One region of the Promicromonospora sp. NPDC059942 genome, then DNA from elsewhere that is predicted to be linked to it. Evidence: riboswitches for the same ligand, from Rfam matches in the RefSeq annotation. Region 1 holds a riboswitch; the other holds the start of a gene.
What was found. Region 1 has a riboswitch for FMN ahead of ribD (bifunctional diaminohydroxyphosphoribosylaminopyrimidine deaminase/5-amino-6-(5-phosphoribosylamino)uracil reductase RibD). Riboswitches for the same ligand answer to the same signal wherever they lie in the genome.
Positions count from the first base shown of each region.

Region 1 (14,287 bases):
GCGACTGCGGGCTGGCGTGGAAGGTCAGGCGGAACTTGCCGATCTGTACCTCGTCGCCCGTCACGAGCGTCGCGGCGTCGATCCGGCCCCGGTTGACGTAGGTCCCGTTCAGGGACCCGATGTCGCGCACCACGAACGAGTCGCCCTCGCGGACGAACTCGGCGTGCTTGCGGGACACGGTGACGTCGTCGAGGAAGATGTCCGCCTGCTCGCTGCGGCCGGCGACCGAACGGCCGGTGTCCAGCAGGAACCGGGCACCGAACCCGGGGCCGCGCTGCACGATGAGCAGTGCGGAGTGCCGGGGCAGGGCGGCGACCGCAGCCGCCTCCTCCGGGCTCAGAGCGGTGCGGGGCGCCTGCTCGTCGGAGGTCGGGAACGCGATGCGACCCAGGTTGGCCGTGGTATCGGGCCCGACCGGATGGGCGCTGGGGTCCGTCATCAGGTCTCCTCGGGTGCGATGTTGATGGAACTGGGTGACTACGTGGGGACAACGGCCGGGGCATCGTCCGGGTTCCAACAAACCTACCCCGATCGGGGTAGCGGCGAAAACCAATGTCCGGAACCAACCCGGATAAAACTACCTACGTCCGGGCGGTTCCGCATGCCGGTTCACCAGGTTGGCCCGCAACCGGTGTCCGAGCAGGTCAGGAACGTGGCGGGGGTCACTTTTCGTCGCCCGGCGCGACGGGTTCGGCGTGCTCGGGCTGACCCGGGATGCGGACGGCGTCGACCAGCACCTCGTCGGAGGTGGTGGTGGTCGCCTCCCCACCCTCCTCGCGGATCCGGGGCAGCGCGCCGCCGGGGATCTCCAGGGCACGGTCGATCGTGTCGGGGTCGCCGATCGCCGTCCACTCGTACGGGGAGGCGATCGCGGCGCCGTCGAGCACGATGCCACCGCCCGAGTCCACGAAGTAGCTCGTGGTGACCAGCCGCATGCCGTTGACCTGGATCGCCTCGGCGCCGGCGTTGCGCAGCTCCTCGAGCAGGTTGAACAGGGCCTGCGCCTCCAGCGGCTTGGCGCCGTCGGCCACGTGGATCTCCACGCCCGGCCCCTGCGCCGGGAGACGACCCGACAGAATCCCCTCCTGCTCGGCACGCTGCTGCGCGAGATCCCGCGCCGCCTGGTCGCGCCCGTCCTCCGACTGCAGGTCGTCCCGGATCCCCTCCAGGTCCGAGACCTCGGCGTCGAGCTGGTCGGCGCGCTGCGTGACCTCGTCCAGGAGCCGCACGAGCTCGTCCTGCCGAAGGCTGCTGAGCTGGTCCCCCGTCGACTGCCCCACCTGCACCGCCAGGGCGAACCCGAGCGCCAGGCACAGCAGACCCGTCAGCACCTCCGAGCGCGTGCCGCGCGGACGCAGGAGCTGACCCACCCGCTTCCAGCCGGACGCCGGTTCCGGGTCGGGCTTCGACGCGGGCGTCGACGTCGTGGTCTTGTCCGGGGCCGTGTCCGGGTCCTTATCCGGGTCCTTGTCCCGAGCCGTGTCCGGGGCATCCTCCGCGGGGACATCCGGGGCGTCGTCGACCGGCCCGTCCGCGACCGGCTTCGGCTCGACCGGCTCAGACCCAGGAACGTCCGGTCCGGAGACCCTCGGCCCGTGCTTGTTCGACCCGCTCTTGTCGGGCTTCGCGCCCGCCCCGTTCTTGTCCCGGCCCATGCTCACGCCTTGAAGATGTGCCGGCGGATCGAGGCGGCGTTCGAGAAGATCCGGATCCCGAGCACCACCACGACCGCCGTGGACAGCTGGCTGCCCACGCCGAGCTGGTCGCCGAGGAAGACGATGAACGCGGCCACCACGACGTTCGACAGGAACGACACCAGGAACACCTTGTCGTCGAACAGCCCGTCGAGCATCGCGCGCAGCCCGCCGAACAGCGCGTCCAGCGCGGCCACCACCGCGATCGGCAGGTAAGGCTGCAGGAACAGCGGAACGGTCGGCTGCAGCACCAGCCCCGCAACCACCCCGATCACCAGCCCGACGATCGCGATCATCCGTTGTCCTCCTCGGATCGGTCCTGTTCCGTACCTGCTGATTCCGTGCCTGATTCCGTGCCTGGTTCCGTACCTGTTGCCGTGCTCGCCGTAGCGCTCGGCGTCGTGGTCGCGTCCGGCTCCGTGCCCGAAGGCACCCGCGCGAACCGCAACGTCGGGGAGCCGGCAGCCGGCAGGTACATCCCCTCACTCGTGCGCACGTCGTTCTTGATGTCGTACTCCGCGCTCAGCAGCTGCAGGAACCCCAGCCCCGCCGACCGCGCGAACTCCACCTGCATGTCCTCCGGGTCACCGATCGCCTCGATCCTGTACGTGGGACCGTTCAGCGGCTGCAGGTCCACCAGGATCGCGTCACCCGCGTTCCGGATCGCCGACAACGACGTCAGCCGCTCGTCGTTGACCGCGATCGCCTCCGCCCCCGCCGCCCACAGCTCGTTGACCACGAACTGCACGTCCGCGTCCCGCACCCGCGACTCCGCCGGCGCGTCACCCGGCTCCACCAGCCCACCACCCGAACCATCGGTCAACGACACCACCATGCCCGGCCCCTGCACCGGCACCGCACCACTGACCAAGCGGTCCAGCTCGTTGATCTCCTGCAGCGCCGACGGCAGCAACCCACCGCTCTGCAACCCGTCCACCTGCGCGTCCAGCGCCGTCGCCCGCGCCGACAACGCCTCCACCTGCGCACTACGGTCCTGGATCTGCTCGATCAGCACCGACCGCCCCTTCGAGACCGTCGGCTGCGGCGCTCGCAGGTCACGCACCGCCACCGCCGTCATCGCACCGAGCAGGATCGCCACGAGCAGGATCGTGACCACACCTCCCACGCTGCGTCCCGCCAGCGGACCCGACGGCTGGCCCGCCTCCGCGCGCCGCTGCGCCATCTCCGCGTACCCCGGGTCCAGCGGCCGCTCGGTGACCTCCCGCAGGAGCGTCATCGACTCGTCCGGACGACGCGGCGCCGTGCGGTCGGCCGTACGGTCGGCAGGGTGGCCGGCCGAGCCGCCCGCCCCGGGGGCCGTCATCCCTGCGCCACCAGCCGGCGCACCTGCGCCACGTACTGCAGACCCGCCAGCCAGTACAGGCCCACACCCCACCAGGTGAACGCCCAGCCCACCACGTGCGCACCGGCACCCACCCAGCCTGGCACCTCCGCGAGCAGCAGCAACGGGAACGCGTACAGCAGCGCGAACGTCGCGACCTTGCCGACCGTCGTCACGTTCAGCGTCCCGTACCCGAGGCGGGCCAGGACCGGCACCGTCAGCGCCAGCAGCACGTCACGCGCCACGATCGCCAGCACCAGCCACAGCGGCACCACCTCACGCCAGGCCAGGCCGATCAGGGTCACGAAGATGAAGAGCCGGTCCGCGAAGGGGTCCAGCATCTGCCCCAGCCGCGTGACCTGGTTCAGGCGACGGGCCAGCACACCGTCCAGCCAGTCCGACGCACCCGAGACGGCGAGCACCACCAGCGCCCAACCGTCCTCGCCCACGACGATCAGCACGGCGAAGACCGGCACGAGGGCCAGCCGCACCATACTGATCACGTTGGGCACGGTCAGCACCCGGGAGCTCATCTCCGCCCCAGTGGACACGCACACCGCCCTTGCTCACGCCGGTTCGTCTCGGCCGCCATCCTACGGCGCGACCGTTGCGTATACGCACGGGCACGCCGTCCGGACGGGCAGGACCACCCCGCAGACACCCCGCACACGCCCGGCCGACCACCCCGCCGACACACCCGGCGCCACCCCCGGACACACCCGGCACGACGCCGCCCGCAACGCCCTCACCACGGACGACATCACCCGGGTGCTGCACGTCACGCCCCCAGCCTCTGTGCTCAGGACGCCCGCAACCGATACAGTGGTGCCACATCCCCTTGGAGTTCGTCGTCTTCCCGTGTGTGCACGCAACGTGCGAGACAGGCCCGCAGCCTCGGCTGCGGGGAAGGTGTGTCGGGAGCGAGCGACGCGAGGGCCCTCACCTCGGCCCTGACTCCCACCCGACGACGAACGGTGCAGCACTGCATGTCTATCGACACCCCTGACCTGATCGCGCCTGCCGAGCAGGAGACCGACCAGGTCACCGCCGACTCCGGCGACCAGACGGCCCCCGAGGCCGCCACCAGCTCCGAGACCTCCACCGAGCAGACCCCGGCCGAGCCCACCGGCCCCACCTTCGCGAGCCTCGACCTGCCCGCGCCGCTGATGGCCGCCATCGCCGAGCTCGGCTTCGTGACGCCCTCCGCCATCCAGGCCCGCGCCATCCCCGAGCTGCTCGCCGGCCGCGACATCACCGGCGTCGCCCAGACCGGAACCGGCAAGACCGCCGCGTTCGGCCTCCCGCTCCTCGCCGCCGTCGACCCCGCCCTGCGCAAGGTCCAGGCCCTCGTCCTGACCCCGACGCGCGAGCTCGCCATGCAGGTCGCCGACGCCATCGAGTCGTTCGCCAGCAAGATGGACGACGTCCGCGTCCTGCCGGTCTACGGCGGCTCCCCCTACGTGCCCCAGCAGCGCGCCCTGCGCGACGGCGTCCACGTCGTCGTCGGCACCCCCGGCCGCATCAAGGACCACCTCGAGCGCGGCGCCCTGCGCCTGGAGGACATCCGCTTCCTCGTCCTCGACGAGGCCGACGAGATGCTCCGCATGGGCTTCGCCGAGGACGTCGAGGAGATCTTCGGCCAGGCACCCGCCGAGCGCCAGGTCGCCCTCTTCTCCGCGACCATGCCCCCGGCCATCCGGAAGGTCGCCGACCAGCACCTCACCGACCCGGTCCAGATCGCCGTCACCCGGCAGGCCTCCACCGTCACCGCGGTGCGCCAGACCTACGCCGTCGTGCCCTTCCGCCACAAGGTCGGCTCGCTCGCCCGCGTCCTGGCCACCTCCGACGCCGACGCCGCCATCGTCTTCACCCGCACCCGCGGTGCGGCCGAGGACGTCGGCTCCGCCCTCATCGAGAAGGGCATCTCCGCCGCCACCATCTCCGGCGACGTCGCCCAGAAGGAGCGCGAGAAGATCGTCGAACGCCTCCGCTCCGGCGCCCTCGACGTCCTCGTCGCCACCGACGTCGCCGCCCGCGGCCTCGACGTCGACCGCATCGGCCTCGTCGTCAACTTCGACGTCCCCGGCGAGCCCGAGGCCTACGTCCACCGCATCGGCCGCACCGGCCGCGCCGGACGCACCGGCGAGGCCCTGACCTTCGTCACCCCGCACGAGCGCGGCAAGCTCCGCTCCATCGAGCGCACCATCCGCGCCCAGCTCGAAGAGGTCGAGATCCCCTCCCCCCGGGACGTCTCCGCCCACCAGGTCAAGCGCACCCTCGGCAAGGTCGCGGCCCGCCGCGAGGCCGGCCGCCTCGAGCTCTACACCGAGCTCATCCGCGCCTACGCCGAGGAGTCCGGCACCGACCCCATCGACATCGCAGCCGCCATGGCGGCGCTCGCGGTGGGCGACGACGGCCCGCGCGCCCGCGCGGAGCAGGAGGAGTACGAGCGCGAGCGGGCCGAGGCCAAGGCCGCGGCCGCCCGGCGCAACACCCGCGAGGGCGACCGGCACGACCGCTCGGGCGACCGCCCGTCGCGCGGCCGTTCCGAGGGCGACCGCGGCATCCGCCGTCCGGCCCGGGGCACCCGCTACCGCATCGCCGTCGGCCACACGCACGGCGTGCAGCCGGGCGGGATCGTCGGCGCCCTGACGGGCGAGGGCGGCATCACCGGTGCCGACGTCGGCAAGATCGACATCTTCGGCAGCTTCTCGCTGGTGGACATCATCGCGCCGCTGGACAACGAGGCGCTCGACCGCCTGGCCCGCGCCCGCGTCGCCGGCAAGCCGCTGCGTATCACGCTCGACCGTGGCCCGGCACGTACCGGCGGCGGCGACCGGGACCGTGCCCCCCGGAGCGGCGGCGACCACCGTCGTCCCGACGGCGAGCGTGGCCCCCGCGGCCGCGGCCCGGCCCACTGGGAGGCGCGCAGCACCCGCTGACGCCCCCTGATCAAGAAGTAGAGCGCCTGTCCGTCCGGACAGGCGCTCTACTTTTGTTTCGCCCGCTTCTGCTATTGCTGGTCGGGCTACCGCTGGTCGGGCTACCGCTGGTCGGGCTCCGCGGCCTCGCCCAGCTCCGCGATCAGGGCCACGAGACGACGCGCCTCGGCCATGCCGTGCTCGCCGTCGGCCCGCTGGATGCCCATGACGGCGAGCACGTCGCCGTCCGCCAGGTCGAGGTGCACCCAGGGGTCGTTGGGCCCGAACCGGACCGTCACGATCTCGGGCCAGGCGAGCCGCCGGCTGGTCGCGTAGTTGACCACGGTGAGCCCGGAGGGGTCGGGGACGGCGCGCACGGCGCCGAACCGCCAGGCCACCAGGGCGCCCAGCAGCCCGAACACGATGATCGCGATGCGGTTCGCGGCATCCGCCCCGGGGCCGCTCGCCGCCAGCGCGACGAACGTGCACCCGCCGGCGAACAGCAGCGCGATGCCGTACGCCGTGGGCGTGCCGAAGCGGCCGCGAAAGGTGCGGAAGTGGTCGTCACGCCGGCCGCGGCCGATCGCGCTGCTCCCCGACCCGGCGCCCATCGGTCCTACAGCCGCGAGGCGTGGATCGAGGTCACGATGATGGCGCGCGCCCCGACGTCGTACAGCGCGTCCATGATCCGGTTGGTCTCGCTGCGCGGCACCATGACGCGCACCGCGCGGGCGTCGCTGTGGTGCTGCGCCGAGACCGTCGGGGACTCCTTGCCGGGCGTGATCGCCACGGCCTGCTCCAGCCGGGACTCGGGGACCACGTAGTCCATCAGCACGTACTCGCGGGCGGTGATCACGCCCTCCAGGCGGCGGGTCAGGACATCGAGGCCGGCCGGTGGCTCGGCGTCGGACTGCCGGATCAGCACGGCCTCGGAGCGCAGGATCGGCTCGCCGAACACCTCCAGGCCCGCGGCCCGCAGCGTGGTGCCGGTCTCCACGACGTCCGCGATGACGTCCGCGACGCCGAGGCGCACGCTCGACTCCACGGCGCCGTCCAGGTGCACGATCGCGGCGGGCTCGACGCCCTGCTTCGCCAGGTGCTGGGCCACGAGCGTGGTGTACGACGACGCCACGCGGCGGCCGGCGATGTCCGCGACCTCGGTCACGGGGTCGGTCGCACCGGGCCCGGCGGGCGCAGCGTAGCGGAAGGTCGAGCGGGCGAACCCGAGGCCCAGGTGCTCGACGGCGTCCGCGCCCGAGTCGAGCATCAGGTCGCGGCCGGTGATGCCGACGTCGACCGTTCCGGTCCCCACGTACACCGCGACGTCGCGCGGGCGCAGGAAGAAGAACTCGACGTCGTTCTCGGGGTCGGCGAGCACGAGCTCGCGGGTGTCCCGGCGCTGGCGGTAGCCCGCCTCGCTCAGCATCTCGGAGGCGGGGCCGGACAGGGCACCCTTGTTGGGGACGGCGATGCGCAGCATGTGGTTGGTTCCTCTCTGGGGTGTACGACGGATCGGTGGACCCGGTTCTCCCGGGAGGGCTCGACCGTCGTGGTCGAGCCCTCCCGGGGCCGGGTCACAGATGCGTGTACACGTCCTCGAGGGTCAGTCCCTTGGCGACCATCAGGACCTGCAGGTGGTACAGGAGCTGCGAGATCTCTTCCGCGGTCTCGCTGTCCGACTGGTACTCGGCCGCCATCCAGACCTCTGCGGCCTCCTCCACGACCTTCTTGCCGATCGCATGGACTCCCGCATCCAGCTGGGCCACGGTGCCCGAACCCGCGGGACGGGTCTCGGCCTTCTCGGTCAGCTCGGCGAACAGGGTCTCGAAGGTCTTCACCTGCCCAGCCTAGTCGGGCGAGGGGGGCACTACCGCTTGCCGTCCCACGTTGTGGCCAGACTCTCGTTCGGCGCGGCGCGCCGAAGGACGCGCGCGGGACCGCTCACGGGGTCGTCGGCCACTCCGCCGGCAGCGATCCGTCGGCCTCCGGGACCACGACCCCCTGGTACGGCGTGAGGAGCTGGAAGCCCACCGGCTCGTCCGTCGACCCGTCGTCCGTGGAGCCGGACAGCAGCACGATCACGTTGCCCGTGCCGCCGCCTGCGCCAGTGTTGGTGCCGCTGTGCGTGGCCGGGTCGAGCGGGTCGCCGCCGGGATACGGGTTGTCCGCTCCCCCGCACGTCTCCGGCGTCGAGACGATCGAGATCTGCTCCCCCGCCGAGACCTCGAGCTCGGGCGGCGGCTCCGCGCCCGGGTGCACGCCCGAGTCGCCGGGGGCAGGCCGCTCCAGCACCTCGTCCACCTGGAACAGCCAGCGGTGCGCCTTCACGCCGAACACCCGCGCGGTGCCGTCCCGCTCCACCACGGTGCCGAGCAGCACGGCGCCGGCGTCGGAAGCGGCATCGACCGGATCAAGGAAGCGCACCCAGTCGACGCACGCCACGCCGCCTCCGGGCAATCCTTCGAGCAGGTCGTCGGAGGTCTCCTCGGGTGCTTCTTCCGACTCTCCCCCGGCGGCTCCCCCAGCTGTGCCCTCAGCCGGGGCCGGCGAGCCGCCGGCTTGTCTTGGATCGGCACAGCCCACCAGGCCGCCCGCCATCGCTCCCGTCAGAGCCGTCGTCACCAGTACCGCCGCTGCGCGCCGGGCGCGTGATGTCCTCATGCCCGGCCAATGTGCCGAGCGCGCCCACTCTTTCGCGCGCCCTGTTTTTCCAGGCCCGTTCTTGTGGCTGGTTGGTGAGTCGTCTTACCCGGTCTCGGGTGGTCTTTAGGCGCTTGGCACACTATTAATCTCGGGAGACCACAGGTATCGAAAGAGATGTGGGCGCCGTCCGAGGGGTTCGGACGGCGCCCGTGCACGTCGGCCGGCCGCGTCAGCCCAGCCGGCCGAAGTCAGACCGCGGTGCCCGCGAGGCTCCGCAGCGTCACCGCCGTCGCGATCGCCGCCTCCACGGCCTCCGCCCCCTTGTCCTCGCTCGACCCCTCCAGACCGGCGCGGTCCAGCGCCTGCTGCTCGGTGTCGCACGTCAGCACACCGAAACCGACCGGCACCCCGGTGCGCACGCTCACGTCCGTCAGGCCCGACGTCGCCGCCGAGCACACGTACTCGAAGTGCGGCGTGCCCCCGCGGATCACGACGCCCAGCGCGACGACGGCGTCCGCGGCCGGTCCCCCGCCCACCCCGGCCGCCCGCGCCGCGGCCACCGGCAGCTCGAACGAGCCCGGGACCCGCAGCTCCGTCCACTCGGCGCCCGACGCCGCCAGGGCCCGCCGCGCGCCGGCCAGCAGGCCGTCCATCACCTGCTCGTGCCAGCTCGCCGCGATGACCACGACCCGCAGCCCCGTACCGTCGACCGTCACCTTCGGTGCTCCTGCCCCGCTCATGCGCATGCTCCTTCGTGCTCGTTCTGGTTCTGGTGCTCGTTCTCGTACTGGCTCTGGCTCTGGCTCTGGCTCTGGCTCGCGTGGTCGTTCGTGTAGTGCCCCATCACCAGCCGCTTGGTCTCCAGGTAGCGGTGGTTGTGCACGCCGTGCCCCACCACCAGCCCACGCCGCCCGACGACGTCCGTGCCGGCCGCGCGCAGGCCCGTCACCTTCTCCGGGTTGTTGGTCAGGAGGGTCACCCCGTCCAGGCCGAGGTCCGCGAGGATCGCCGACGCCGCGCCGTACTCACGCGCGTCCACCGGCAGCCCCAGCTCGACGTTGGCCTCCACGGTGTCCAGCCCGGCGTCCTGCAGCGCGTACGCCTGGATCTTGGCCGCGAGACCGATCCCGCGGCCCTCGTGCCCGCGCAGGTACACGACGGCGCCGCCCTCGGCGGCCACCGCCCGCAGCGAGGCCTCGAGCTGCGGGCCGCAGTCGCAGCGCAGGGAGCCCAGGCCGTCGCCCGTGAGGCACTCGGAGTGCACTCGCACCAGCGGGGCCGCAGTCGCCGTAGCCGCAGCCGCAGCCGTAGCCGGGGCCGCAGCCGGATCCACCGGCGTCAGGGCCAGGTGCTCCGCGCCCGAACGGAGGTCGCGGTACGCCACGACCCGGAAGTCGCCGTACTGGGTCGGCAGGGCGGCCTCCGCGACCCGTTCCACCCAGGGGTCCGTGCGACGGTTGGCGCCCGGAACACCTGAGATCGGCGTGCGCGGCTCTGCGGTGCCGATCTCCGCGGTGCCGAACTCAGCGGTGCCGAGCTCCGCGGTGCCGAGCTCCTCGGCCGCGGCCGACGAAACATCGTGCTCCCGCCGCCACGCGACCAGGTCGGCGACCGTCAGCACGACGAGCCCGTACTCCCGCGCCAGGGCCTGCGCCTCGGGCAGGCGCATCATGGCGCCGTCGTCCCGGACCAGCTCGGCGATGGCGCCCACCTCGCCGAGGTCGGGAACCGTGTCCGTCGTGCTGCCCGCCAGCCGCACCAGGTCCACCGCGGCCTCGGTGTGCCCCGCCCGCTCCAGCACACCGCCGGGGCGGGCCCGCAGCGGCAGCACGTGCCCGGGCCGGATCAGGTCGCGCGCGCCCGAGCCCGGGTCACCGAGCACCCGCAGCGTCAGCGCCCGGTCCGCGGCCGAGATACCCGTGGACACGCCCACGGCGTCCACCGACACCGTGTAGGCCGTGCCGCGCGGGTCCTCGCTGCGCTCCACCATCAGCGGGAGCTCCAGGGCGTCGGCCCGGTGCGCCGGCATGGGCGCGCAGAGGTAGCCCGACGAGTGCCGCACGGTCCACGCCACCCACTCCGCCGTGGCGACGCCGGCAGCCAGCACGGCGTCCACCTCGTTCTCCCGGCCGGCGTCGTCCGCCACCAGCACGGGCCGCCCGGCGGCGAGCTCGGCGAGGGCGCGCTCGACGAGTCCCGTGGTCACAGCCTCTGTGGTCGCAGCGGTCGTGCCAAGCGCTTCCGTGCCATCTGCATCCGTGGTCGCGCGGTCCGCCGCCCGCACGCCGGTCATCGCGCGACCCCGTTCGCCATGAGGCGTTCGACGTACTTCGCGAGCACGTCGACCTCCACGTTGACGGAGTCCCCCGGGACCAGCCGGCCCAGCGTGGTGGCGGCGAGCGTGGTCGGGATGAGCGAGACGCCGAACCCGTCGTCCGACACCCACGTCACCGTGAGCGAGACCCCCGACAGCGCCACGGAACCCTTCTCCGCGACGTACCGGGTCAGGGCGGCGGGGGCGGAGAACTCCAGGTCGTCCCAGCGCGGCCCGGGCGTCCGCCGCACGAGCACGGCGACGCCGTCGACGTGCCCCTGGACCACGTGCCCGCCCAGGCGGCCGTTCGCAGGCAGCGCCCGCTCCAGGTTGACCCGGGCGCCGGGCACCAGGCCGCCGAGCGACGTGCGCCGCAGTGTCTCGGGCATCACCTCGGCCACGAACGCGCCGTCTGCGACGGAGGTGACGGTCAGGCAGACGCCGTCGACGGCGATCGAGTCGCCGGGACGGGCGTCGGACGTGGCGAGCGGCCCCGCGACGGTCAGGACGGCGTCGGGCGCGACCGTATCGGGCGCGACGGCGTCGGTATCGGGGTTGGCGTCGGCGCCGGCCGGGCCGTCGGGACGGACGAGCGCGACGACGGAGCCGAGCTCCTCGACGATTCCGGTGAACATCAGATCTCCTCCTGGGTGCGCCGGCCGGGGCGGCCGTCCTGAGCGGAATGGGCTGCGGTCTGCTCTGCCGCGGTGTTGTCTGCCGCGGTGTTGTCTGCCGCTGTGTTGTCTGCAGAGGGCTGGTCTTGCGGAGGCTGGGCCTCAGCGGGCTTGAGGCGACGCGCGACCAGCAGCACGTCGTCGCCCAGCCGGGTCACGTCCCCGGTGGCGAAGCGCGCGGCCTCACCGATGGTGGTCACGCCGAGGTCGCCGACGGCGGTGGCGCCCACGCCGAGCAGCACCGGGGCGACGTAGGCGTGCAGCTCGTCGACGAGGTCCGCGGCCAGCAGCGCCGTGGCCAGCGTGGGGCCGCCCTCCACGAGCAGCTGGCGCACCTCCCGGCCGCCGAGCTCGCGCAGCGCGGCGTCGAGGTCGTGGGTGGGCAGGTGCAGCAGCGGGCCGCCGGGCCCGCGCAGGCGGGCGTCGTCGGGCACCTCGCGGCGGCCGAGGACCACGCGGAGCGGCTGGTGCTCGAAGAGGCTGCCGTCGGCCCGGCGGGCGGTCAGCGACGGGTCGTCGACGAGGGCAGTCCCCGAGCCGACGGCGATCGCGTCGACCTGCGCGCGGACCGTGTGGGCGTGCGCGCGGGCCCGGTCGCCGGTGATCCAGCGGCTGGTCCCGTCCACGGCGGCGACCCGGCCGTCGAGGCTGGTGGCGAGCTTGAGGGTCACGTAGGGGCGGCCGCTGCGGACCGCGTGCAGCCAGGGCCGCAGCAGCTCCTCGCCGTCGTCGGCGAGCAGACCCACGGACACCGGGATGCCCGCGTCACGGAGCCTGGTCGCGCCGCCCGTCGCGACGGGGTTCGGGTCCCCGACCGCGACGTGCACCGCGGCGACGCCCGCCTCGATGAGGGCGTCCGCGCAGGGGCCGGTGCGGCCGTGGTGCGCGCAGGGCTCCAGGGTCACGACCGCCGTCGTGCCGCGCGGGTCCACACCCCGGGACCGGGCGTCCGCCAAGGCGGCGGCCTCGGCGTGCGGCGTGCCGGCGCCGCGGTGGTAACCCTCCGCGACGGTGCCGCCGTCGGAATCCAGGAGCACGCAGCCGACGCGCGGGTTGGGCCCGTACGCCGGGCCCAGCCGCGCCAGCGCGAGGGCGCGGCGCATCGCGGCCTGGAGACCGTCCGGTCCGATCGGTGCCTGATTCATGCCGTCCTCCCCGAGCGTCGGCGCTCCGGGGGTGGACGACGGGTACGCGAGTCAGGAGCCCGAAGGCTCTGCTCGCGCGCACGACGTCACGACGTAGCGCGTCCCAGGGGACGGCTCCGCCGCACGTGCTTCCTCCCATCCGGACTTTCACCGTCGGTCCTGGAGTTCCACCAGGTCAACCGGCCCGTCCTTGCGGACGGACGCGGGTCGCGGACTATAACCGCCGGCTCGGAATTACACCGACCCCGGAGCACGTGTGTGCGTACTGCTGCTCGCCAGCATGCCACAGGTCGCGTCGCGCGCGGCCATGGTCTGCGTCACACGCGCTCCCGTCATCTGTGCTCCCGGAGGCGGCGCCGGGTCACGCGCGCTCCCGGAGCCGGCGCCGGTGGATCACCCACTCGGCCACCGCGATGTTGATCACCCAGCCGGCGGTCAGCCCGATCGAGTTGGTCACGGGGTCCAGGCTCCCCGTGACCAGCACGAGGGGCCCGAGCAGCAGCCCCTGGGTCCCGGCGCCCATGGCCAGCGCGTACGCGCGCGTCATCCACGCGGAGTGGGTGGCGTAGTCGCGGCGCAGGGCCGCCCGGACCCCCAGCGCGATCGCCGCCAGCATGGTGGTGCCCACGAGGTAACGCATGCCGTTGACCACGACCGTGTCCTTGACCGGCAGGTCGTAGAACGCCGTCATCCAGAGCCCGGTCAGGGCGACGCCGACGCCCGCCGGGGCGAGCACCCGCCCGGCCCAGCGGTGCCAGCGCCGGCGGCGCAGGGCCGGCACGAACTGGAAGGCGCCCAGCATGCTGTAGACGGTCACGCACACGATGTGCACGACGACGGGCAGCGGCTGGGTCACGAACCGCGCGTTCTCCTCGGTCAGCACCGGGTCGGAGGCGAGCTCCGCGAGCCGCGCGGAGCCGCCGAGCGCCGGGATCACCGACAGGAGCAGCAGGCCCGCAGGAACGAGCCAGGTGTGGCGCCGGGCGCGCCGGGACGGCGTCACGGACGTCGTCATGGATGCGGTGTCGGGTGCGGCCCCGGGAGCCGCTGCCACGCCGGGTGCCGCGTCAGGTACCGCGTCGGGTGTCGTCATGTACCGAGCATCCCGGCCCGGTCGAGCGAGGTCATCGGCCCAAGGACCGGTCTTCCGCCCGGCCGAAAGTACGAGCCGCCGCCCTCCCCCACCGGGGCGGATCGGTGCGCCGCGCGCGGACCGGTGCGGGCAATCAAAGGCGCTTGGCACACTATTTCCAACCAGAAACCGAGCGAAGACAAGCGTTGAGTGCTGGGTATTTGCGCTGCTGCGGCAGGAAAAGACACAAATACCCAGCACTCAGCGGCCGGGGTCGGGCGGGGACGGGCGAGGGCCGTCAGTGGGTGTGCTTAGTCGCCAGCTCGCGGAGCGTCGCGATCTCGGCCGGGATGTCCTCGGCCCCGTACACCGCGGAGCCAGCCACGAAGACGTTCGCGCCGGCGTCGGCCGCACGCTCGATCGTCTCCCGGGACACTCCCCCGTCGACCTGGATCCACACGTCCAGCCCGGACTCGCTCACG
Region 1 is NZ_JBHWLR010000022.1:32,295-46,581, reverse strand. It holds gene ACFV9Q_RS25315 (FHA domain-containing protein) at 1-439, opposite strand, end outside; gene ACFV9Q_RS25310 (DUF881 domain-containing protein) at 663-1,655, opposite strand; gene ACFV9Q_RS25305 (small basic family protein) at 1,658-1,990, opposite strand; gene ACFV9Q_RS25300 (DUF881 domain-containing protein) at 1,987-3,018, opposite strand; gene ACFV9Q_RS25295 (CDP-alcohol phosphatidyltransferase family protein) at 3,015-3,587, opposite strand; gene ACFV9Q_RS25290 (DEAD/DEAH box helicase) at 4,023-5,978, shown strand; gene ACFV9Q_RS25285 (PH domain-containing protein) at 6,080-6,568, opposite strand; gene hisG (ATP phosphoribosyltransferase) at 6,574-7,437, opposite strand; gene ACFV9Q_RS25275 (phosphoribosyl-ATP diphosphatase) at 7,532-7,795, opposite strand; gene ACFV9Q_RS25270 (hypothetical protein) at 7,899-8,618, opposite strand; gene ribH (6,7-dimethyl-8-ribityllumazine synthase) at 8,849-9,340, opposite strand; partial or broken gene ribA (GTP cyclohydrolase II) at 9,337-10,026, opposite strand; partial or broken gene ACFV9Q_RS25255 (3,4-dihydroxy-2-butanone-4-phosphate synthase) at 10,252-10,893, opposite strand; gene ACFV9Q_RS25250 (riboflavin synthase) at 10,890-11,549, opposite strand; gene ribD (bifunctional diaminohydroxyphosphoribosylaminopyrimidine deaminase/5-amino-6-(5-phosphoribosylamino)uracil reductase RibD) at 11,549-12,733, opposite strand; FMN riboswitch at 12,855-12,991, opposite strand; gene ACFV9Q_RS25240 (DUF2306 domain-containing protein) at 13,095-13,826, opposite strand; gene rpe (ribulose-phosphate 3-epimerase) at 14,104-14,287, opposite strand, start outside.

Region 2 (14,287 bases), on a different contig from region 1:
CACCGAGCTCAGGGTGCTTACGAACAGCAGCACGCACACGAGGATCTGCGCGGGCAGGAGCACGCGGTCGCGCCGCAGCGCGAGCCGCAGCAGGTCGCCCGTGCCCGCGAAGGCGCCGCGCAGGGCGAGCGCGGGGCGCTCCAGGACCGGGACGGCCGGCAGCGTCGTCGCGGTCATCGCCGGCCCGCCTTCAGGGAACCGCCGTCGGCGTGCGCGTCCTCGAGCCGCTCGAGCTCGTCGCCGTACTGCCGCAGGAACAGCTCCTCCAGCGACGGCGGCTCGATGGTCAGGCCGTGCGGCTCCAGGCTCGCCAGGACCTTCGTGACCTGCGGCAGCGCGTCGTCGTCCACGTGGAACGCGACGCGGGACGACGCCGCACCCGACGCCGCCGCGCCCCCGCCGTCGCTCACGACGAGGTCGTGCACGCCCGCGACCGAGTCCAGCGCGGTGACGTCCCCGCTGACCACGGCCGAGACCTTGGACCGCGTGAGGTGGCGCAGCTCGGCGAGCGTGCCGGACTGCACGTCCTTGCCGTTGCGGATGATCGTCACGGTGTCGCACAGCGCCTCGACCTCGCCGAGGATGTGGCTGGAGAGCAGCACCGAGGTGCCCGTGGCCGTCGCCTCGCGGATGGAGTCCTGGAACACCGCCTCCATGAGGGGGTCCAGCCCGGAGGTCGGCTCGTCGAGCACCAGCAGCTCCGCGTCGGCGCTCAGCGCCGCGACCAGGGCGACCTTCTGCCGGTTGCCCTTGGAGTACGTGCCGGCCCGCTTGGTCGGGTCGAGCTCGAAGCGCTGGAGCATGCGCTCCTTGCGCGCCCGGTCGACCTTGACCCCGCGAAGCCGGAGCAGGAGGTCGATCGCCTCGCCGCCCGTGAGCTTGGGCCAGAGCGTGACGTCGCCCGGCACGTAGGCGAGCCGCCCGTGCAGGTCGACGGCCTGGGCGAACGGGTCACCGCCGAGCAGGCTGGCCCGTCCGGAGTCGGGCCGCAGCAGGCCGAGCAGCACGCGGATGGTGGTGGACTTGCCCGCCCCGTTGGGGCCGAGGAAGCCCGCGACCTCCCCCGGGCGGACGGTCAGGTTCAGGCCGTCGAGCGCCTTCACGGCGCCGAAGGACTTGTGCAGGTCGTGGATCTCGATCGCGGGTGTCACGGTCATGAGTTGCTCGCTCCCGGTTCTGGGACGTACTGGAGGTACTCGTCGAGCGTGCGGCGAGAGGTGAGGAACCCTTCGGTGAACAGCTCCATCATGGGCAGGTAGCTGTTCGTGAAGAAGGTGCGGACGATGCCCACCAGGTCGGCGGGGTCCGACGGCGGGCTGAGCGTCACCTCGAGCAGCAGCGCACCGAGGGACGAGAGCGTGAGGTACCGCGCCCGGGCGGCGTCGTCGCGGCTGGGCACGATCACGCCGGCGGCCACGCCCTCCTGGAGGTAGCCGACGGCGTCGGTGACCATGTGGTCGATGAACTCGCGGGCCAGCGGGCTACCGTCCTGCATGGACCGCAGGATGTAGCCGACCAGGGGCGCGTTCTCGTCCACGGCGGCGAACCGGTGGAAGAAGCTCTGGCCCGCCGCGACGATGGCGACGTTCTCCTCCTTGAGCCGGCGGATCGTGGCCAGCACCTGGGCGTCGCACTCGGCGCGGAGGTTGTCCTTGGAGCCGAAGTGGTGCATCACCAGGCCGGCGCTCACCCCGGCGTCCGCCGCGACCGTCCGGACCGGCGCGCCGAAGCCCTCCACCGCGAACCGGTGGATCGCGGCGTCGCGGATCCGGGCGCGGGCCGTGAGGTCCTCGTCGGCTGGTCCGGGGCGGGCTGAACGCATGTTCAACATGCTAACCACGCGTTCAGCCCACTGTCCATACCCGTGTCAGACGTACAGGTCACCGGGGTGACCAGCACGCCTGACAGGTGGTGGGGATCAGCCCTGGGCGGTGCCGCGCCAGCGGCCGATCGCCCGCATGACGTGGTAGATGACCAGGGCCGCGGCGGTGCCGAGCGCGATGCCGCCGAACTCCAGGTCGCCGACGATCCACGTGAAGTTGGCGATGCCGATGATCAGCGGCACGGCCGCCGTGGTCAGGTTCACCGAGTCGGAGAAGTCGACCTTGGCCTGCACCCAGATGCGGGCACCGAGGATGCCGATCATCCCGTAGAGCATGGTCGTGACGCCGCCGAGCACGCCCGCCGGGACGGTGTTGATCAGCGCGCCGAACTTGGGCGAGAGGCTGAGCGCCAGCGCGCCCAACGCGGCCACCCAGTAGGCGGCCGTGGAGTACACGCGGGAGGCGGCCATGACGCCGATGTTCTCCGCGTACGTGGTGGTGCCCGAGCCGCCGCCGAGGCCGGCCAGGGTGGTCGCGAGGCCGTCGGCGAAGAGGGCCCGTCCGGTCAGCCGGTCGTAGTCCCGGCCGGTCATCGCGGCCACCGACTTCACGTGGCCCACGTTCTCCGCGATGAGCACCAGGACCACCGGGAGGAACAGCCCGAGCACGTTCGGGTCGAACGACGGCGCGGTGAAGTGCGGCAGGCCGAACCAGTCGGCCTTCGTCACCGGGGAGAAGTCGACCTCGCCGCGCACGCTCGCGAACGCATAGCCGATCACCACGCCGAGCAGGATCGCGAGGCGGCCGATGATCCCCTGGAACAGCACCTGGATCAGGATGATCGAGGCAAGGGTGACCACGGCCGTCAGCGGGGCGAGCTGGAAGTTGCTCCACGCCACCGGCGCCAGGTTGAGCCCGATGAGCGCCACGATCACACCGGTGACCACGGGCGGCATGATGAGCTGGATCCACCGCGCTCCCGCGAAGTGCACCACCACGCCCACCAGTGCCAGGAGGAGGCCGGTGGCGAGGATGCCGCCGACGGCGACGGACTGCCCGCCCGACGCCGTGGCCGCTGTGATCGGCGCGATGAACGCGAAGCTCGACCCCAGGTAGCTCGGCAGCCTGTTGCCCGTGATGAGCAGGAAGGCGATGGTGCCGATGGCCGAGAAGAACAGCGTGGTCGCCGGGTCGAACTTGGTCAGGACCGGCACCAGGAAGGTGGCGCCGAACATCGCGACGACGTGCTGCAGGCCGATCCCGACGGTCCGTGGCCAGCTCAGCCGCTCGTGGGGGGCGACCACCTCTCCGGGTGCGATGCGGGCACCGTCACCGTGCAGCTTCCAGCCGAGTCGCATTGTGTTGTCCTTGATCTCGCAACGGGATTGTCGCGCGGATCCTATAGGTCAACAGGTGCGGCCGGGTCAGCAGGTGCTGCGGTACTCGCTGATCTGCTCGTCCGGCTCCGGGGCGGGGCAGAGGAACCGGGCGTAGCGCTCGTCGTCGTCCACGTAAAGCTTGAGCCACGAGATGCTGTACCGGGCGATGGTCGGGTCGGGGAAGTTCGGCGCGTCGTGCGCCGCGCCGCGCAGCTCCAGGTAGGCCTTGTCGCCGCCGCCCGGGAGCGACTCGTACATCGGCTCGGCGTGCAGGCGCACCCGGGCGACCGTGTCGCGCTCGGCCCCTACCACCAGGGTGGGCGCGCTGACCTCGGGAAACGTCTTGTCCACGTTCCACGGCGTGAGCGGCACGACGGCGCGCAGCGTCGGCCGGTCCTTGGCCGCCTCCAGGCTGCCGCCGCCGCCCATCGAGTGGCCCATCACGGCCAGCCGGGCGGGGTCGATCCGGTCGGCCACCTCGGTGCCCCGCAGCTGGTCCAGCGCGGCGAGGAGCTGGTCGCCGCGACTGGCGGGCGAGTCGCCGCCCGTGAACGTGTCGATGGTCACGACGACGAAGCCCTGGGAGGCGAGCCGCGGGCCGAGCCACGCGATGCTCGCCTGCGTGCCCGTGTAGCCGGGCGAGACGGCGACCGCGCCGAACGTGCCCTCGGAGGTGTCGGTCGGGTAGTAGACGGTGCCGCCGCCGAACCCGACGGCGGCGGCCCGGGAGATGACGGCCGCGCCGACGTCGAACGGGCCCAGCGCCGCCGCGACGCTCGCCTCGGTCGGGTCCGGCCCCCGCCGGAAGCTGTCGACGGCGGAGGCGGCGGGTCCGACGACGAACATCCCGGCGACGAGCGCCGTGGCGGCCAGGGAAGCACGGGCGGCACGAGAAAAGCTCTGCATGACTTCTCCTGGGTGCGTCGCAGGGAGCGGCTGGCACGACCCTAGGGAACATTCACCGCGACGGCCTGCGGAAGCGGACGGGCCGCCCCGCGGTGGCGGGGCGGCCCGGGAGCCAGGCGGAGCGGCGTCAGCCGAGCTGCGACCGCACCTCGCGCGCCACCAGGTCGAGGTGGTCGAGGTCCGCCAGGTCGAGCACCTGCAGGTAGACGCGCTGGACGCCCTCGGCCTCCAGAGCCTTGAGCCGGTCCGCGGCCTCGGCGACGGTGCCGGCGATGCCGTGCTCGCGCAGCTCGCCGGGCTCGCGCCCGATCGCGGCGGCGCGGCGGGTGAACTCGGCCTCGTCCTGGCCGATCGCGGCCACGAGCGCCACCGACTGGACGATCGAGCCGGGCTCCCGCCCGGCGTCGGACAGCGCCTTCTCGACCACCTTGATCCGCGGGCCGATCGCGCTGATCTCCGGGAAGGACTGGTTGTACTCGTCGCCGTACCGCGCGGCCAGCGCGGGCGTGCGGCGCGGGCCGCCGCCCCCGACGAGCACCGGGATCTTCGCCTGCGCGGGCTTCGGCAGCGCCGGCGAGTCGGTGACCTGGTAGTGCTCGCCCGAGAAGGAGAACTTCTCGCCCACGGGCGTGCCCCACAGCCCGGTGACGACGGCGAGCTGCTCCTCCAGGATGCCGAACCGCTTCTCGGGGAACGGGATGCCGTACGCGGCGTGCTCGGCGGCGAACCAGCCGGTGCCGAGGCCCAGCTCCACACGGCCGCCGGACATCTGGTCCACCTGCGCCACCTGGATGGCCAGCACGCCCGGGTGCCGGAACGTCGCCGAGGAGACGAGCGTGCCGAGCCGCACCGTGGACGTCTCGCGGGCGAGGCCGGCGAGCGTGATCCAGGAGTCGGTGGGGCCGGGCAGGCCGTCGCTGTCACCCATGGCGAGGTAGTGGTCGGAGCGGAAGAACGCGCTGAACCCGAGCTCCTCGGTCGCGCGCGCGACGGCGAGCTGGTCGTCGTAGCTGGCGCCCTGCTGGGGCTCGATGAAGATACGCAGGTCGAGAGTCATGTTTCCTCTGGTGCCGGTGGGTCTGGTGCCGGTGGTGGTCAGTCGAACTGGGGGTCGGTGGTGCGCGACCGCTTGATCTCGTAGAAGTACGGGTAGCGCGCCAGCGTCACGGAGGCGTCGAACAGCGCGCCCGCCTCCTCGCCGCGCGGGATGCGCGTGAGCACCGGGCCGAAGAACGCGACGCCGTCGACGTGGATCGTGGGCGTGCCGACGTCGTCCCCGACCGGCTTCATGCCGGCCTCGTGGGACGCTGCGAGCTCCTCGTCGTAGTCCTCCGAGGTGCCCGCCTCCGCGAGCGCGGCGGGCAGGCCGGCCTCGGCGAGCGCCGCGACGGCCACGTCGTCGAAGGCCTTGTCCTGCTGGTTGTGGATGCGCGTCCCGGCGGCGGTGTAGAAGGCCGAGAAGGCCTCGGGGCCGTGGTCGGTCTGCACCGCCGCGGCGATGCGGCCGATGCCCCGGGAGCGCTCGATGCGGGCCCGGTAGTCGTCCGGGATGTCCCGGTCCTTGTTGAGCAGGTAGAGGCTCATCAGCTTGAAGGTGAGCTCGACGTCGCGGATCTGGGCCACCTCGAGGGCCCAGCGCGACGTGATCCAGGCGAAGGGGCACATGGGGTCGACGTAGACGTCGACGACGGGACGGGCTGCGGTCTCGGTCACGCGCAGCAGACTACGCTCAACCGCGTGACCGGGATCCGATGGGGAAGCCTCGCCACCGTCGTGGCCGGCGGGGTGATCTTTCTGGTGTGTCTGGTGGGCGTGCTCCTCGGTCACCCGTGGTCCGCCGTACCCGGTGTTCTCGGCCTGCTGACGGCCGTCCGCGAGGTGCGCTACCTGCGCAGACTGCAGTCAGGGAAGATCTCCGGCAAACGGGAAAATTCGCATCATGAACCGCATTCTTCGCTCAAAGACTCTTCACGGCGCCCGGGGAGCACGCGGTAGCCTGCCTGGCATGACCGCCGTCCGTACCCACACGCACGCACAGGCAGTCGACGCCGCGGTGGACCTGTTCACTCGACAGGGGTACGAGGGAACCACCGTCGAGGAGATCGCCGACGCCGCGAAGGTGAGCCGCGCGACGTTCTTCCGCCGGTTCCGCTCGAAGGAGGACGTGGTCTTCGCGGACCACGAGCTGCTGCTCGAGGAGGTGGTGGTCATGCTGGCCGCGACCCGCCCCGACGCGCGGGCGAGCGAGGAGTCCGGCCACGACCTGGGGCGCGCCTGGGACCCCGACGTCGACCCGTACCTCGAGGTGTGCCGTGCGGCGCGCATGGTGTTCGACCACCACGTGGGCCAGCGCGAGACCTCCCTGGCCCGGTACGCGCTGCTGCAGCAGGTCCCGGCCCTGCGCGACCGCGAGCTCATCACCACGCACCGCTACGAGCGGGCGTTCACGCACTACCTGCGCGACACCCTGCCGCCCGAGCGCTCCGCCTCCACGGCGTCGATCGCGTTCGCGGCCTCGGTGGTCGCGGTGCACAACGCGATCCTGCGGCGCTGGCTGCGCACGCCGTCGCTCGAGCTGCGGCCCGAGCTGGAGGAGGCCTTCGCCGACCTGCGCCGGGCCGCCGTGCTCGGCACCGCCGCCAGCCCCCTGGCCGACGACGGCACCCCGGTCACACGCCGCGTCGTCGTCACCGTCGTCGAGGGCGTGGCCGGGCCCGACGAGGTGGCCCGCGCCGTCCGGGACGCGCTGGTCTGACACCCGGGGCCTGCGGCGCTTCCGGCCGGGAATGCCGTCGTGGCATCCTGTGTTCCGCTAGACATCGTGCAGCAGCAGTTGCACACGTGCTCCGGGGTCGGTGAAATTCCGAGCCGGCGGTAATAGTCCGCGACCCGGGTGCTCCTTCGGGAGAACCCGGTTGACCTGGTGGAACTCCAGGACCGACGGTGAAAGTCCGGATGGGAGGAAGCACGTGCGGCGCGCGCCGTCGACCCCTCGGGGTCCCGGCACCGCACCGTCGTCGGCGCCCTCGTGGCGCGCCGGCCCTCACCCCGGAGTCCAGTGTGCGGACTTCGGAAGAGGGAAGAGACATGGACTGGTTCCGCGCCGCCTACGACGCGACGTTCCTGGTCGGCGACCAGCAGATCTACTGGCGCGAGGTCATCGGCAACCTGTTCGGCCTGGCCTCCGCGCTGGGCGGCCTGCGCCGCAAGGTGTGGGCGTGGCCGGTGGGCATCGTCGGCAACATCCTGCTCTTCACCGTCTTCATGGGCTCCTGGTTCGGCGAGACGGGCCGGGCGGACATGCTCGGCCAGGCCGCCCGCCAGATCATGTTCATCGCGGTCTCGATCTACGGCTGGTACCGCTGGCGGGAGACCCAGCGGGCAGGCGGGGCCGGCACGGTCGCCGTGCACCCGCGCTGGGCCTCGTGGCGGGTCCGGATCGGCCTCGTGACCGGGATGCTCGCCGGGACCCTGCTCCTGACCCCCCTCTTCCGCGCCCTCGGCTCGTACGAGCCGGTCTGGGCCGACGCCTGGATCTTCACGGGCTCGGTGCTCGCCACCTACGGCATGGCCAAGGGCTGGGTCGAGTTCTGGCTGATCTGGGTGGCCGTCGACCTCGTGGGCGTCCCGCTGCTCTTCTCCGCCGGGTACTGGGCCACCGCGATGATGTACGTGATCTACGGCGCGTTCACGCTGTTCGGCTTCTTCGCGTGGTGGCGCATCAGCCGCCGGGAGAACGCCGGCCCGGACCGCACGGCGGTCGCGACCGCCTGATCGCGTACCGTCGGCGCTCGTGAACGCACAGGAGCGCACGGCCAGGATCGGGATCGTCGGCTCGGGCTTCCGCGCCCGCACCATGCTGCGGGTGCTGCACGCCCTGCCGGACCGCTTCGAGGTGGCCGGGATCGCCACCCGCAACGCGGCGGACCGCGCGGCCCTGGCGACGCGCGGCCTGCCGGCCGCGAGGCTGCCGGGGCTGCCCGCCCCGGCCTTTGCCACCGTGCGGGAGCTGCTCGACGGCGGCGCCCCGGACCTGGTGCTGCTGACCCTCCCCGCGGGCGCGGCCCAGCCGGTGATCCGCGACCTGGCCGCCGCCGGCGTCCCCGTGCTCACGGAGACGCCGGCGGCCGGCACGGTCGGAGAGCTGGCCGCGCTGCAGCAGCTCGTGGACGACGGCGCCTGCGTGCACGTGGCCGAGCAGTACCACCTGGAGCCGCTGATCGAGGCCCAGCTCGCGGTCGCGGCGTCCGGCCGGCTCGGCGCGGTGACCGACGCGCACGTCGCGGTGGCGCACGACTACCACGGCCTCAGCGTGCTGCGCCGCGCCCTGGGCGCCGGCTTCGAGGACGTCGAGATCACGGCCCGGCGCGACGCCCGCCGGGTGCTGCCGAGCCCCAGCCGGGCGGACGACCCGGACGACCTCACCCTGGTCGACACGGTGCACGCGACCGCGTGGCTGGACTACGGCGACCGCCTCGGCACCTACGAGTTCGACGACGTCCAGTACCGCTCCTGGGTGCGCTCCCCCGCGCTGCTGGTGCGCGGCGAGCGGGGCGAGCTGCGCGACGACGTCGTCCGCACGATCGGCGCCGACGGGCAGCCGCGGCGCTCCACGCTGGAGCGGGTGGCCGCGGGCGGGGCCGGCAGCCACGAGGGCCTGTTCCTGCGCGGGTACACGCTCGACGGCGAGTGGCTGCACCACAACGCGTTCCGCCCGGCCCGCCTGCCCGACGACGAGCTGTCGATCGCGCGCATCGTGGCCGACATGGCCGACCACGTGCTGCACGGGGCGGCGGCGCCGTACTCCGTGGCCGAGGCGGCGCAGGACCAGTACCTCCAGCTCGAGGTGCGGCGCGCCGCGGCGTCGGGCGAACGGGTGCGGACCCGGCCGCAGCCGTGGGCGCACGGACGCGCCTGCCACCACGCCGAGGCGCCGATCGGGTGAGACGTAGTATCGCTTGACCTGAGATCCGGTACCGGCGCACCATGGGGAGCATGACTCAGACCCCAGGAGTGACGGCGCCCGACTACGACGTCACGCAGCCGCTCGACATCGACTTCGCCGGCGCCTTCGCCGACATCACGGCGGAGGAGCGGGCACAGCAGCTCGCCGTCCGCCAGTTCGTGCAGGACGAGGTGCTCCCCGTCATCGACGGCTACTGGGAGCGGTACGAGGTACCGATGGACCTGGTCAAGCGCATGGCCGAGCTGGACTTCCTGCGGGACGGCGTGGACGTGCCCGGCTTCCCGAAGATCTCCAAGATGGCCGAGGGCCTGTCCGCGATGGAGATGTCGCGCGGCGACGGCTCCGTGACCACCATCTGCGGCGTGCAGGGCGGCCTCGCGCTGCGCTCGATCGTGATGCTCGGCTCCGACGAGCAGATCGAGAAGTACGCCGGCCCGATGGCGCGCGGCGAGATCCTGGGCGCCTTCGCCCTCACCGAGCCCACGCACGGCTCGGACTCCGTGGGCCTGGAGACCTCTGCGGTCAAGGAGACGCGCGACGGCGTCGAGGGGTACGTGATCAACGGCGAGAAGAAGTGGATCGGCTTCGGCTCGATCGGCGACATCTCCGTGGTCTGGGCGCGCGGCGAGGACGGCCAGGTCCACGGCTACATCGTGCCGCAGGACACCCCCGGCTACGAGGCCACGACCATCCAGGGCAAGCTCTCCCTGCGCGCCATCCACCAGGCCCACATCGTGCTGGACGACGTGTTCGTGCCGGCCGACGCCCTGCTGCCGAAGTCGCGGTCGTTCAAGGACACCGGCCGGGTGCTGTTCGCCACGCGGCTCGGCGTGGCCTGGGGCGCCGTCGGGCAGGCCATCGCCTGCTACGAGACCGCCGTGGCCTACTCCAAGCAGCGCGTGCAGTTCGGCCGCCCGCTCGCGGCGAGCCAGATGGTGCAGGAGCGCCTCACGAAGATGCTGTCGATCCTCACGCAGATGCAGCTCCTCGTGAAGCAGATGACGCGGCTCGACGAGGCCGAGCAGCTCACCGGGCCGCGGGCCTCGCTCGCCAAGTACACCTGCACGCGCGGCGCCCGTGAGATCGCGTCGATCGCCCGCGACCTGCTCGGCGGCAACGGCATCCTGTTGGAGAACCGCGTGGCCCGGCACTTCGCCGACATCGAGGCCCTGCACACCTACGAGGGCACCGAGAGCATGCAGGCCCTCATCATCGGCCGCGAGATCACGGGCACCAGCGCCTTCGCCTGAGCACTCCGTAGGTAGGGAAAACCCCACCCGCACCCGGTGGGTGCACTCAATGTGCCGGGGGCGCCGGTCCGCCTAGTGTCGTGTCCATGACCAGCGATGACGGCCCGACGCCGGCGCCCCCGCCCCGCACCCTCGCGGACCAGGTAGCCCCCGCGCTGACCTCGGGCGCGGGGTTCCTCCGGGGCCCGTACGACCCCGCGACCCGGCGCGCCGTCGCCGCGCTGGCCGTGGGCTGGATCTGGCACCTGACGGCCGGCCTGGTCCTCTGGATCCTCGTCCTGGTCTCGGCCGGGCTCGTCCCCGCGCTCGGCATCGGGGTGCCGATGCTCGCCTTCTGCCTCGTCCTCGCCCGCCGGTACGGCACGGCCGAACGCGCCCGCGTCGCCCGGCAGACCGGCGTCCGGATCCCCGCCCCGCAGCCGCCGCCGGCGCCGGTCCGGCCCACCTTCTGGTCCCGGCTGTGGGCGCCCGTCCGCGACGACCGCGCCTGGGCCGCCACGCTGCACGCCTTCCTCGGGATGCTCACCACCTGCGTGTTCTTCTCGGTCACGACCGCCCTGGCGGCCGCGGCGGTCGCCGCCGTCGTCTTCACGCTGGTGGGCCGGGACAGCGCGCTCGCGCAGTGGTCCGGCCTGCCCTGGCCGGCCACGGTCGTCGGAGCCCTCGGCGGCGCCGTCGTGCTCGTCTGGGCGGCCGCCGCCCTCGCGCAGTACGGGTCGTACCTCATGGTGCGCCTCTCGACGGTGCTGCTCGGCCCGTCCGCGGCCGAGGTGGCCCACGCCCGCGCCGCCGCCGCCGAGCGGGAGACGCGCCTGGCCGAGGCCGCCGCGCACACCGCCCGCGAGCGCGCCGTGGTGCTCACCGAGTCGCGCACCGCGGCGGTCTCCGCCGCCGACACCGAGCGCCGCCGCATCGAGCGCGACCTGCACGACGGCGCCCAGCAGCGCCTGGTCGCCCTCGGCGTCGAGCTCGGCGTGGCCCGCCGCCTGGCAGACAAGGACCCCGAGCACGCCGTCGCCGCCCTGGAGCTCGCGCACCGCGAGATCAAGGAGACCCTCGCCGAGCTGCGCGACCTGGTGCGCGGCATCCACCCCGCCGTCCTCTCGGACCGCGGGCTCGACGCCGCCCTGTCCGCGCTCGCGGGCCGCAGCCCGGTCCCGGTGCGCGTGGAGGTGACGGGCGACCTCTCGCCCGCCAGTCCGGCCGCGCAGGCCGCGGCGTACTTCGTGGTCGCGGAGGCGCTGACCAACGTGGCCAAGCACGCCGCGGCGGACAGGGTCCTGGTGCACGCGAGCCTCGTGCCCGACGACCACCCGGTGCGCCTGCGCGTCGCGGTGTCCGACGACGGCCGCGGCGGGGCCGGGCTCTCCGCCGGCAGCGGGCTCGCCGGCCTGCGCGGCCGGGTCGCGGCCCTGGACGGCACCTTCGAGCTCGACAGCCCGCCCGGCGCGGGCACCCGCCTGACCGTGGAGGTCCCGTGCGCATCGTGATCGCGGAGGACTCCGTCCTCCTCCTGGACGGCCTCACCCGCCTGCTCGCGGCGGAGGGGCACGAGGTGACCGGGTACGGCACGGCGGACCACCTGGTCCGCGCGCTGTCGACGCCGGGGACCCCGCTGCCCGACCTGCTCGTCACCGACGTCCGCATGCCGCCGTCGCACACCGACGAGGGGCTGCGCGCCGCCGTGCACCTGCGCAGCCTGCACCCGGACCTGCCCGTGCTCGTGCTGTCGCAGTACGTGGAGCAGAGCTACGCGAGCGAGCTGTTCGCCCGTGGCGCGCGCGGCCTGGGCTACGTGCTCAAGGACCGCGTGGCCGACGTCGACGAGTTCCTCGACGCCGTCGCCCGGGTGTCCGGGGGCGGCACCGTCGTCGACCCCGAGGTGGTCACGCAGATCATCGCCCGCCACCCCGGCTCCGACCTCGACGTCCTGACCCGCCGCGAGCGCGAGGTGCTCGCGCTCATGGCCGAGGGACGCTCCAACGCCGCCATCGCGGACCGCCTCGTCGTGGGGCTGGCCGCGGTGGAGAAGCACGTCACCAACATCCTGACCAAGCTCGGCCTCCCGCCGGCCGCCGACGACCACCGCCGGGTGCTCGCCGTGCTGCGCTGGCTCGACCAGAACGGATCCCGCTGATGACACAGCCTGCTCCCGACAGCTACCCCCAGGACGCCGGGTACGCGCCCGGCCCCCCGCAGCGAGGCGCGACCGCCCGCGTGCTGACCACGCTCGGCGTGGTGCTCGGTGTGGTCGTCGTCGGCTTCGGGGCGCTGTTCCTCGTCGACCTGATGATGTCCGACACCACCACGACCCGGCACACCTACGCGGCCGCGGGGACCGTCGAGCTGGTGTCGGACGGCGACGTGACCGTCACCGCGGCCGACGGCGACGTCGAGGTCGACGCGATCGCGCACAGCGGCGTGCGGTCGCCGCGGTACGCGGCGGACGAGTCCGCGAACCGGCTGGAGATCACGCACCGCTGCGGGTGGTCCGTCATCTTCTCCCGCTGCTCCGGGGAGCTCGACGTGACCCTGCCCGCCGACACGGAGGTGGTGATCCGCACCGAGAACGGCGACGTCGTCGCGAGCGGCGTGGCCGGCGACGTGTCCGCGCAGTCGAGCAACGGCCACGTCGAGGCCATCAACCTCGACGGACAGCTGTCGGCCCGCTCCAGCAACGGCGACATCACGGTCGCGAACGCGGGCGCGGACGTGGACGTCTCCACCTCCAACGGCGAGATCTCCGTGAGCGACGTGGACGGTACGGTCACCGGAGACACGAGCAACGGCCGGATCACCCTCGAGTCGGTGCGGGCCGACGCCTCGGCGACGACCAGCAACGGGTCGATCGAGATCTCGGCCGTGGCAGGGAACGTCTACGCCGAGACCAGCAACGGCCGGATCACGGTGCACGGCGACGGCGGGCCGGTGGCCCTGACGATGCAGACGTCGAACGGCGACGAGATCGTCGAGGGACCAGTCGACCCGGACGCCGCCCGCACCGTCGAGATGCGCAGCTCGAACGGCGACGTCGCCTACCTCGACGAGTAGACGCCGCCGCACCGCACCGCCCCGCCCAGCCCCACCCCGCCGCACCGCCCGACGCTCAGCCGGTGAACGTGAGCCAGAGCAGGGTGACGTTCAGCGCCACGATCACGCCCGCGACCACCCAGGCCAGCACCTGGGTGGTCACGGCGTTCCGGTGCTCGCCCAGCAGCTCGGGGTCCCGGGTGAGCCGCACGAGGGGGATCATCGCGAACGGGATGCCGAAGCTCAACACCACCTGGCTCACGACCAGGAGCCAGGTGGGCGAGATCCCGGTCATGAGCAGCACGATCGCGGGCAGCAGCGTGACCACGCGGCGGGTCAGCAGCGACACGCGCACCTTCAGCAGGCCCGACATGATCTCCGCCCCCGCGTACGCCCCGACGGACGTGGACGCCAGGCCCGAGGCCAGCAGCCCGACCGCGAACAGCACGCCCACGACCGGACCGAGGGTGCCTGCGATGGCGGCGTGCGCGCCCTCGATGGTGTCTGTCCCCTCCCGGCCCGCGAGGTTCGCGGCCGCGAGCAGCAGCATCGCGATGTTCACGCTCCCGGCCAGGATCAGGGCCAGCACCACGTCGACGCGGGTGGCGCGAAGGATGCGCGGCACCGACGTGGACGGCGCGTGCAGGTGGTCGCGGGCCAGCGAGGAGTGCAGGTAGATCGCGTGCGGCATCACCGTGGCGCCGAGCATGGACGCGGCCAGGAGCACGGAATCGGCGCCCTGGAGGCGGGGCACGAGGCCGGCCAGCATGGCGGCCGGGTCGGGCGGCGAGAAGAAGAGCCCGGCGCAGAAGCCGACCGTGAGCACGGCGAGCATCGAGGTGACGACGCCCTCGAACGCCCGCTGGCCGCGCTTCTGCTGCACCGCGAGCACCAGCAGGGACACCACCCCGGTGATGACGCCGCCCAGCACGA
Region 2 is NZ_JBHWLR010000015.1:80,899-95,185, reverse strand. It holds gene ACFV9Q_RS21960 (ABC transporter permease) at 1-177, opposite strand, end outside; gene ACFV9Q_RS21955 (ATP-binding cassette domain-containing protein) at 174-1,157, opposite strand; gene ACFV9Q_RS21950 (TetR family transcriptional regulator) at 1,154-1,822, opposite strand; gene ACFV9Q_RS21945 (uracil-xanthine permease family protein) at 1,919-3,181, opposite strand; gene ACFV9Q_RS21940 (serine aminopeptidase domain-containing protein) at 3,248-4,108, opposite strand; gene ACFV9Q_RS21935 (LLM class F420-dependent oxidoreductase) at 4,236-5,165, opposite strand; gene ACFV9Q_RS21930 (DsbA family protein) at 5,204-5,821, opposite strand; gene ACFV9Q_RS21925 (hypothetical protein) at 5,846-6,103, shown strand; gene ACFV9Q_RS21920 (helix-turn-helix domain-containing protein) at 6,114-6,863, shown strand; FMN riboswitch at 6,946-7,081, shown strand; gene pnuC (nicotinamide riboside transporter PnuC) at 7,196-7,882, shown strand; gene ACFV9Q_RS21910 (Gfo/Idh/MocA family protein) at 7,902-9,053, shown strand; gene ACFV9Q_RS21905 (acyl-CoA dehydrogenase family protein) at 9,104-10,324, shown strand; gene ACFV9Q_RS21900 (histidine kinase) at 10,411-11,814, shown strand; gene ACFV9Q_RS21895 (LuxR C-terminal-related transcriptional regulator) at 11,802-12,461, shown strand; gene ACFV9Q_RS21890 (DUF4097 domain-containing protein) at 12,461-13,375, shown strand; gene ACFV9Q_RS21885 (Nramp family divalent metal transporter) at 13,431-14,287, opposite strand, start outside.
Region 2: it holds a riboswitch for FMN, as region 1 does, so the genes downstream of both, pnuC (nicotinamide riboside transporter PnuC) here and ribD (bifunctional diaminohydroxyphosphoribosylaminopyrimidine deaminase/5-amino-6-(5-phosphoribosylamino)uracil reductase RibD) in region 1, are expected to answer to the same signal.